DNA from 2 places in the Cryobacterium sp. TMS1-13-1 genome. Region 1 is predicted to be linked to the other one. Evidence: riboswitches for the same ligand, from Rfam matches in the RefSeq annotation. Region 1 holds a riboswitch; the other holds the start of a gene.
What was found. Region 1 has a riboswitch for thiamine pyrophosphate ahead of E3T31_RS02295 (3-oxoacyl-ACP reductase). Riboswitches for the same ligand answer to the same signal wherever they lie in the genome.
Positions count from the first base shown of each region.

Region 1 (4,207 bases):
CCGATGCGGTCGGAGATCGGACCGAAGATCGCCGCTCCTATCGGCCGTCCGAGCAGCGTCGCGACAAATATCAGCCCGGCGTTGCCGACCAGGTTTTCCGACCCGAAGAGGTGCGCCGCTGCCGGCGTCAGGGCGATGACGGGCAGGAAGATGTCGAATGTGGTCCACATAGTTGCCGAAGCTCCCGCCCCGTATGGCGCGGCGCATGCCTGGCGGCGCCGACGACGGCCGTTGAGCGGAGGCAGCAGTGCTGGCGCGGGGGTAACGCATCAATTTCATTTCCTATGCCGACTATTTTCACCCCTCAGCCGCAGCGCCGACCGTGGGGCGTTCCAGCCCCAGGTGCCCACGCAAGGTATCGGCGGTATAGCGGGTGCGGAACAGGCCGCGCTGTTGCAGCACAGGGATCACGCGGTCCACGAACTCGTCCAACGATTCCGGCAGCAGCGGCGGCATCACATTGAAGCCGTCCGCGGCACCGGAACGAAACCACAACTCGATTTGATCGGCGATCTGTTCCGGCGTTCCAACCATGGTGCAATGCCCACCGCCGGCGGCGAGCCGGCCCAGCAACTGCCTGACCGTGGGCTGCTCAGCCTGAATAATTCGCAGGATCGTCGCATACCGACCCTGCGGCCCGGTGAAGCCGGCCAGCGGCGGCAGCGCCGGCACCGGCGCATCCAAATCCCAGTTGCTGCAATCCTGTTGCACAAACGTTCCCAGCTGCGCGAGCGACTGTTCGGTCGGCAGGAGGGCGTCGACCTCCGCCTGCTTCGCTCGCGCCTGCGCCTGTGTGGAGCCCACATAGGTGACGAGACCGGGCATGATCGATACCGCTTTCGGATCACGTCCGGCCGCGGCAATTCGCCGCTTCACATCCTGGTAATACTCCTGCGCGCTGGCTAGGTCATAGGCGACGGCATAGATTCCTTCGGCATAACGGGCCGCCAGGTCCCGGCCGGGGCCGGAGGCACCGGCCTGGAATAGCACGGGTCGACCTTGCGGCGGGCGTGGCACCGTCAGTGGGCCGTCCACCCGGAAGTGTTCGCCGGAGTGGCCGATCGCTCGCACCCGGGCCGGGTCAGCATAGAGACCTCCGCGGTTCAGGACCAGAGCATCGTCCTCCCACGAATCCCACAATTTCAGTGCCACCTCGATGAACTCGGCCGCCCGCCTATAGCGCTGGTCATGGGAGGGCAGCACGTCCATTCCATAATTGCGGGCTTCGGCGTCAAACATGGAAGTGACCACGTTCCAGCCAATGCGCCCCTTACTAATGTGATCCAACGATGCAAGCATGCGCGCAGCGTGAAAAGGCGTAAAAAAGGTCGCCGAGACGGTGCTGACCAGCCCGATCCGGCTCGTCGCCCGCGCCATCGAGGCCATCGCCGTCAACGGTTCAAGAAACCACCGCGGGCCGGTGCTCACATCATTGACGGCGTGCCCGTCGGCGAAGAACACGGCGTCAAAGAGGCCACGTTCGGCGCTTTGGGCGAGCCGTTCGTAGTAACTGATGTCTCCCAACTGCTCGATGGGCGACTGCGGCCGTCGCCAGGCGGCGCCGTGGTGGCCACAACCCATGAGGAACGCATTGAAGTGGAGCTGGCGCGGGGCCGACATGACCGGCGCGGCCCTAGTTCATCACCAGGCCGCCGTCGACCACCAGGTTCTGACCGGTGACCGACCGCGACCAGGGGGAAGCAAAAAAAAGTACCGCGTCCGCAAATTCGGCCGGGGTGGTCACCCTGCGTAGTGGGGTGGAGGCGGCAATGAAGTCGAACACGTCCTCGGGGGTGGCCGCGCTGGCATCCGTGGTGCGCAGTAGCCCGCCGGAGACCATGTTCACAGCAATGTTGTGCTGGCCGAGGTCTGAGGCAAGGGTGCGGGTCAGGGAGAGCAGGGCGGCCTTGGCTGCGGTGTAGTCGTGGTAGGGCACCACCGGGTTCTGAAACAGGTTGGTGCCGATGTTGATGATGCGGCCGAACCCGGCCTCGCGCATGCCTGCCAGCGCCTGCTGGGTCGTGTTCAGGGCGCCACGGACGCTGCCGGAGAACTGTGCCTCGAACTCGTCCCAACTGATATCGGCCGCGCCGGAGCGGGCATCGCCGTTGAAACTGAAATCGGCCAACGCGTTATTGACCACCGTAGTCACGGCGGAGCCAAAATGTGCTTGAGCCTGCGTGAGTAGTGCCGCGACCTGGGCCGGGTCGGTGACGTCGGCCTGTACGGCAAAAGCGTGTTCAGGCCCATAGACGGCGGCCAGGGTTTCCGCCGCTGCGGCGCTGTGGCGATAGTTAATGACCACCCGGGCGCCCTGAGTCGCAAAAGCGTGCACGATGCTTGTGCCCAAGCCGCGTGCACCGCCAGTGACCAGGACAATCTGTTCTGCTATTTGCATGATTTTCTTCACCTTGGGTAAGGCGAAAGGACGAGATCCGGCACCAATGCGGTGCACGTAATTCTCCGTGACATCCCTTCGCTAGTTCGAACTAGATCAGGTTCAACGGGTGTCATCTCAGCCGACCGTCATACAGTCGGCACCCCGTGTCGCTGGAAACGAGTATACGCAACCGCCTGGTACCGGCGAATTTCCATCCCGAACCTGAACTCATCAACTCCCCGCTGGTCGACTTTGTCGTCACGAGGCTCAGCGCAACTCCACGTTTAACGGCCCTGGACGAGGCGTACCTGCACGCCATCGTCGTCTCGGGCGACCGTACCGAGACGACTTCTGCTCGAACATCCGCCAGTGCACACGACCGACACGTGGACGCCGGTGACGCAGCAGCGCAGCGCCAAAAGTTTCGCAACGCGAAGACTCCAATCACGCGCAAGCCCAAATATGGCGTGACCCAGAGTTTCCGGATAGCCTTCCTGAGAAATAACTTGGATGAAAATATGGCACGCAGAACTTAGAGGTGCTAGACCCCGCACATCCAGGCGAATGTCAGCCGACACTTATAACCCTGTTTAAGGCTTCGGAGGCGTTACGATTCGCGGCGTGGCCTGCTCGGTGCCAGACTTGGACCATGGTGTTCTCACTGCCGATCCTCGATTTCTCTCAACTCGACGCTGGCGAAGCCGAAGCTGCGGTATTCCGCGCCGAACTGCTGCGCGTCACCCACGAGGTCGGGTTCTTCTACCTGACCGGCCACGGCGTCGACCCGCAGCTGACGAAAGAGCTCCTCGCCGTCTCCCGCAAATTCTTTGATCTGCCGGCCGACCAGAAACTCAAGCTGGAAAACATCCACAGTCCCCAGTTTCGCGGTTATACCCGCGTTGGCGGGGAGCTCACCGCCAACGCCGTTGACTGGCGTGAGCAAATCGATATCGGAGTAGACCGCGAGCCCGTGCCCCTCGCCGTCGGAACTCCAGACTATTGGCGCCTCGAGGGCCCGAACCTCTGGCCGGAGTCCTTGCCCGAGCTGAAGACCGTCGCCCTGCGCTGGAATGAGGAGCTGAGCCGCATCGCGCTTCGCCTGCTGCGCGCCTGGGCACTCGCCCTCGGCAGCCCCGAGAGCGTCTTCGACGCCGCTTTCGCCGAGAACCCGTTCCTCTTGACCAAGATCGTGCGCTATCCCGGCCAGCCGGTACGTGCTCAGGGTGTGGGCGAGCACCGCGACGGTGGAGTTCTCACGCTGCTGCTTGTCGAACCAGGCAAAGACGGCCTGCAAGTCGAGCACGATGGCGAGTGGATCGACGCTCCCCCGCTCGACGGCGCCTTCGTCGTGAACATCGGCGAAATGCTCGAGCTGGCAACGGATGGCTACCTCAAGGCGACCCTGCACCGCGTTTTCTCCCCTGAAGACGGGTCCGACCGCATCTCCGTGCCGTTCTTCTTCAACCCTGCACTCGACACCGTGATGCCGCGGCTGCAGCTCGACGAGAGCCTGTCTCGCGAGGCCCGCGGGCTCTCTGCCGACCCGACCAACAGTCCCATTCTCGAGACGACCTACGGTGACAACGCCCTGCGCTACCGCTTGCGCGCCCACCCCAACGTGGCTGCGGCCCACCACGCCGATCTGATCTAACCCCAGATAACAGATGATGCCCGGGCCGAGACAACCGTCATACGCGTTACCTAAGCCGTCTACTCGATGATGACCTCCTTCCGGGTCTGAATAGCATTCGAGCACTAAATCCCAACGTGAGCTGCTGCGGATATCTCGGACAGTGGGCCCTCTTAAAATGAGGGTCTACTGAAAGT
Region 1 is NZ_SOGX01000004.1:104,539-108,745, reverse strand. It holds partial or broken gene E3T31_RS02305 (MFS transporter) at 1-170, opposite strand, end outside; gene E3T31_RS02300 (LLM class flavin-dependent oxidoreductase) at 298-1,620, opposite strand; gene E3T31_RS02295 (3-oxoacyl-ACP reductase) at 1,634-2,398, opposite strand; TPP riboswitch at 2,455-2,555, opposite strand; gene E3T31_RS02290 (hypothetical protein) at 2,545-2,916, shown strand; gene E3T31_RS02285 (isopenicillin N synthase family oxygenase) at 3,030-4,031, shown strand.

Region 2 (4,207 bases), on a different contig from region 1:
CCGGAAACGTGAGGGCTCAGCAGCGGTTCAAGCACGCGCGCCGCGCGAATGGTCAGCGGGTCGACGGCTAGCCCGTTGGCGAGCTGCACCCCGCGCAGGTCGGCCAGCGCTTGCCGGTCGGCCGAATCAGCGCCAACACTCATGGTGTGAGTTCTCTGATACCCGGTTAGGTGATGATCGGGCCCCAGTGATTCGATGAACGCCGGATACAGCGCCGAGGAGGCGAGCATGAGCTCGAGCAACACCTCTTCTTGGTAGTGCAGTTCGCTCACCGCCGCGAGCATTCCGGCCGCAGCGTACGTTGCGCCGCCGGCGGGGTCCGGATCGATGACGACCACCGTGCGGCCGGAATGCGCAACAGCCCAGGCAATGCCGAGCCCGATAATGCCACCGCCGATCACGGCGACGTCGACCGTGCGGTTCACGACTCGTTCATTCATGGTGCGCACCGTTCCTCTGCGCTGGCACGGACGCACGAACTTGGCCCATAGGGTTGGTCGCATGGACCAGATAAAAGCCCGGCTGTATCTCTGCACCGATGCCCGGAAGGATCGTGGCGATTTCGCTGACTTCGTGGCGGCGGCGTTCGCTGGTGGGGTCGACATTATTCAGCTTCGCGACAAAAATATCGACGCCGCCGAGGAGCTCGAATATCTCGAAATTCTGCGCTCGGTTGCCGACCAGCACGCACGACTCTGGGCCGTCAACGATCGGGCGGATATTGCCAGCCTGGCGGGCGCTCCGGTATTTCATGTAGGCCAGACAGATCTGCCGGTGGCCGCCGCTCGTACCCTGCTTGGCCCGGCCGCGGTGATCGGCCTGTCCACACACAGCACCGAACACGTGGATGCAGCCCTGGCCGCGAACGATCTTAACTATTTTTGCGTCGGCCCAGTCTGGGCCACACCGACAAAACCCGGTCGAGCGGCGGTCGGAACGCAGCTTCTGCGTTACGCGGCCGCCCGCAGTGCAGCCACCGACAGCGAGCTGCCATGGTTTGCCATCGGCGGCATCGACCTCGGCAACATCAACCAGGTCGTCGATGCTGGTGCGACTCGAGTGGTTGTGGTGCGCGCGATCACCGACGCCAACGACCCGACGGATGCCGCGCAGCGACTTCTGGCCAGCCTGCCCGCGCTGGGCTAATACCGCACACGGTACCGAGTTTGGCGTGGTCATCTCAGGCCAACACAGAGTGCCGAGGGGCGTCGAAGAAGTCGAGCTCGAACCGTGACGAGGTGGCAAACGCCTGGCGCATTGCCGAGCGTTGCGCGTCAGAGGCCGTGGCCGCAGCGTCGTCGGTGAGCGCGATGACTTCCCTCGTGGCCGCGGCGAATTCTTCATCGGCATAGGTCTGGAGCCACGCGGCATATGGATGTACTGCTGTCTCGGTGCGCGCCAGAAAGTCGGTGTGCAGCCGCTCACCGACATCCGCATAGAGCCAAAAACAGGGCAACAGCGCCGCCAGAAGCACCGCATAGTTTCCGCCCTCAGCGAGCCCGAGCAAGTGATCCAGGTAGCCAGCCGTTACCGGGCCGGCCTCGGACGACACGTCCCGTTGCCCCAGCCAGTTTCTGTGCAATTCCAACTCAACGTCGCGGCACCGTCGTGCCGAATCGGCCAGAAACCGCTGTGCGTGCATGCTCGGCGCGATCTCACTGGCGCGCGCAAGAACGCGCGAGTAAGTGGCGAGGTAGAGCGCGTCCTGAGCGAGGTAATACGCAAAATCTCGCTCGGCCAGAACCCCAGTACCGAGATCCGTAATGAACGGCAGATCGAAGATCTGCGTGCGAATCAGCTCGACATCGCGCCACAGTGTCGCACTGAACTTCACCGAATCAGCTGGTGTGGCCGACTCGGCCGACTCGGCCGACTCGGCCGACGCGCCTGCGAACAGCCGATGAAAGTGATGGATCGGGCCATGGCCCTGACCGACCTCGAGGTCGTCGGCATGGGTCAGGGCATCCTGAAGCCAGTCTTTGACCTCGGCCAGAGACGCAGCCCAGTCCCCGGTTCGCGCCTGTACCGTGGCCATTGCCGAGGAGAGCGAGCATCCGGTGCCGTGGGTATTCTTGGTGGCGATGCGCGGCGAAGCAAACTCGACAACGCTCTGTGCCAGCAGCCCGTGGGTGTTGACCAGGGCATCAGGGCAGATGGTTTCGTCGAAATGACCCCCCTTCACCAACACGGTTACTCCGGTGCGGGCTGATAGTCGTTTGCCCTGCTCGATGGCCGCAGCCCAGTTTGCCGCTGTGGGTTCTGCGAGCAGAACGGCCAGCTCGGGAACGTTGGGTGTGACGAGATCGGCGAGGGGGATCAGATCACGCAGCGCCTGCTCGGCTTGGGGTTCGAGCAGCCGGTGACCACTCGTTGCCACCATCACCGGGTCGAGCACGACGAGCGGAGGACGGTGGGCATTGAGCCAGGAACGCACCTCGTGAATCACGTCGATTTCGGCGAGCATGCCGATCTTCACGGCATCGATAGTCACGTCATCGCTCACGGCGTTCAATTGCTGGCGCAGAAACGCGACCGGCGGGGTGTGCACCGAGCGCACCCCGCGTGTGTTCTGCGCGACCAGAGCTGTTACTACTGCCATGCCGTACCCGCCGTTGGCCGCGATGCTTTTCAAATCGGCGTGGATGCCGGCACCGCCGGTCGGGTCGGTGCCGGCGATACTGAGAATCCGCGGCGTGATGCGCGGCGTGATATTCGTGGTCTGATCAGTCATCCGTGACATTCCTTCGCTAGTGCTAACTAGACAGGTTCAACGGGTATTCATCTCAGCTCGCGCATTGTGCGGAGCACCCCGTGTCACTCAGCAGCCTATACGCCAACAAACATCACTCAGTTACCGATGGCAGAATCGTGGGCGTTCAGGACACGCCCCGAGCTCACAGGTCGGCGAGCAGGCTCACCGGGTTTTCAATGCAGCCGGCCACATAGGTGAGAAACCCGGCGGCGGTTCCGCCGTCGCAGACCCGATGGTCGAACACCATGGAGAGTTCTACGACGGTGCGAACCGCGAGTGCGTGTTCGACCACCCACGGCCGCTCGATCATGCGCCCAATGCCGAGAATGGCCGCTTCGGGATGGTTGATGATCGCGGCCGAACCGTCGACGCCGAGCGATCCGAAGTTGTTGAGGGTGAAGGTTCCCCCGGTCAGCGCGCTCGGCGAGAAGGTGCCGTCGGGCGACTGTGCGACCAGCGCGGCGAGGGCATCGCGCAGTTGCCGCGTACTCATCGCGTGGGCACGGTGGATGACGGGAACCATCAGCCCGCGTGAGGTCTGCGCCGCGATGCCGAGGTTGATGGCTCCGTGCTGCAAAATCTCCTGACTCGCGGTGTCGACCGAGGAATTGAGCACGGGATAGAGCCGCAGCCCGGCCACCACGAAGCGCGCGATGAGTGCCGTCACGCTGAACCGCTCACCCGTCGCCGCGAGCAGCTGGTCCCGCGCGGCGAACAGGGCGGTCGCGTCGACGTCGAGCCAGATCGTCGCCTCGGGAATCTCCCGACGCGACGTGGTCAGCCGCTGCGACACGACCTTGCGCAGGCCGGTGATGGGAATGCGAATATCCGCACTCGCCGCGTCGACAGCGCTGGGCGGCGTCGCAATGTCGACATCGATTGCCACATCGATTGCCACATCGACAGCCACGGCCGGAGCGGTGAGCGCGCGAATGTGTTCCTCCACGTCGCTGCGCAGCACCAGACCGTCGTGCCCACTGCCGGCCAGCGTGCTCGCGTCGAAACCGTTCTCGCGCGCCAGCCGGCGCACGATCGGAGACACGACGGGGGAGCGGCGGATCGGGTCGACCGTGCTGGACGACTTGATGGCCGGAGAAACGGATGCCGCCACATCGGCGGGGCGCTCGGCCAGCGCAACGGCGACGGGCGACGTCGATGCAGCCGATGCCGGGGCATCCGCTGCCCGCGGGGTGCCGAACCGCCCGGCGGCCACCTTGCGCGCCGGCCGGGTGCTTTCGGTCGTGCCGTAGCCAACCAGAACGGCTCCGGAGCCTTCGACCGCCGTGACGGTCGCCGCGGCGACCGGAACGCCGACAACACCGGCTGAAGCGTCATCAGTCGAGTCGGTCACGGTCAGCAGCACCTGCCCGGCATGAATGACCTGGCCGGGCTCGCCGAACAGGCTTGCCACGACGCCGCCGTAGGGCGACGGCAGCTCCACGATCGACTTGGACG
Region 2 is NZ_SOGX01000010.1:164,151-168,357, forward strand. It holds gene thiO (glycine oxidase ThiO) at 1-440, opposite strand, end outside; gene thiE (thiamine phosphate synthase) at 502-1,146, shown strand; gene E3T31_RS10105 (bifunctional hydroxymethylpyrimidine kinase/phosphomethylpyrimidine kinase) at 1,181-2,740, opposite strand; TPP riboswitch at 2,723-2,822, opposite strand; gene E3T31_RS10110 (dihydrolipoamide acetyltransferase family protein) at 2,895-4,207, opposite strand, start outside.
Region 2: linked by a shared signal. The riboswitch ahead of E3T31_RS10105 (bifunctional hydroxymethylpyrimidine kinase/phosphomethylpyrimidine kinase) and the one ahead of E3T31_RS02295 (3-oxoacyl-ACP reductase) in region 1 are both predicted to bind thiamine pyrophosphate.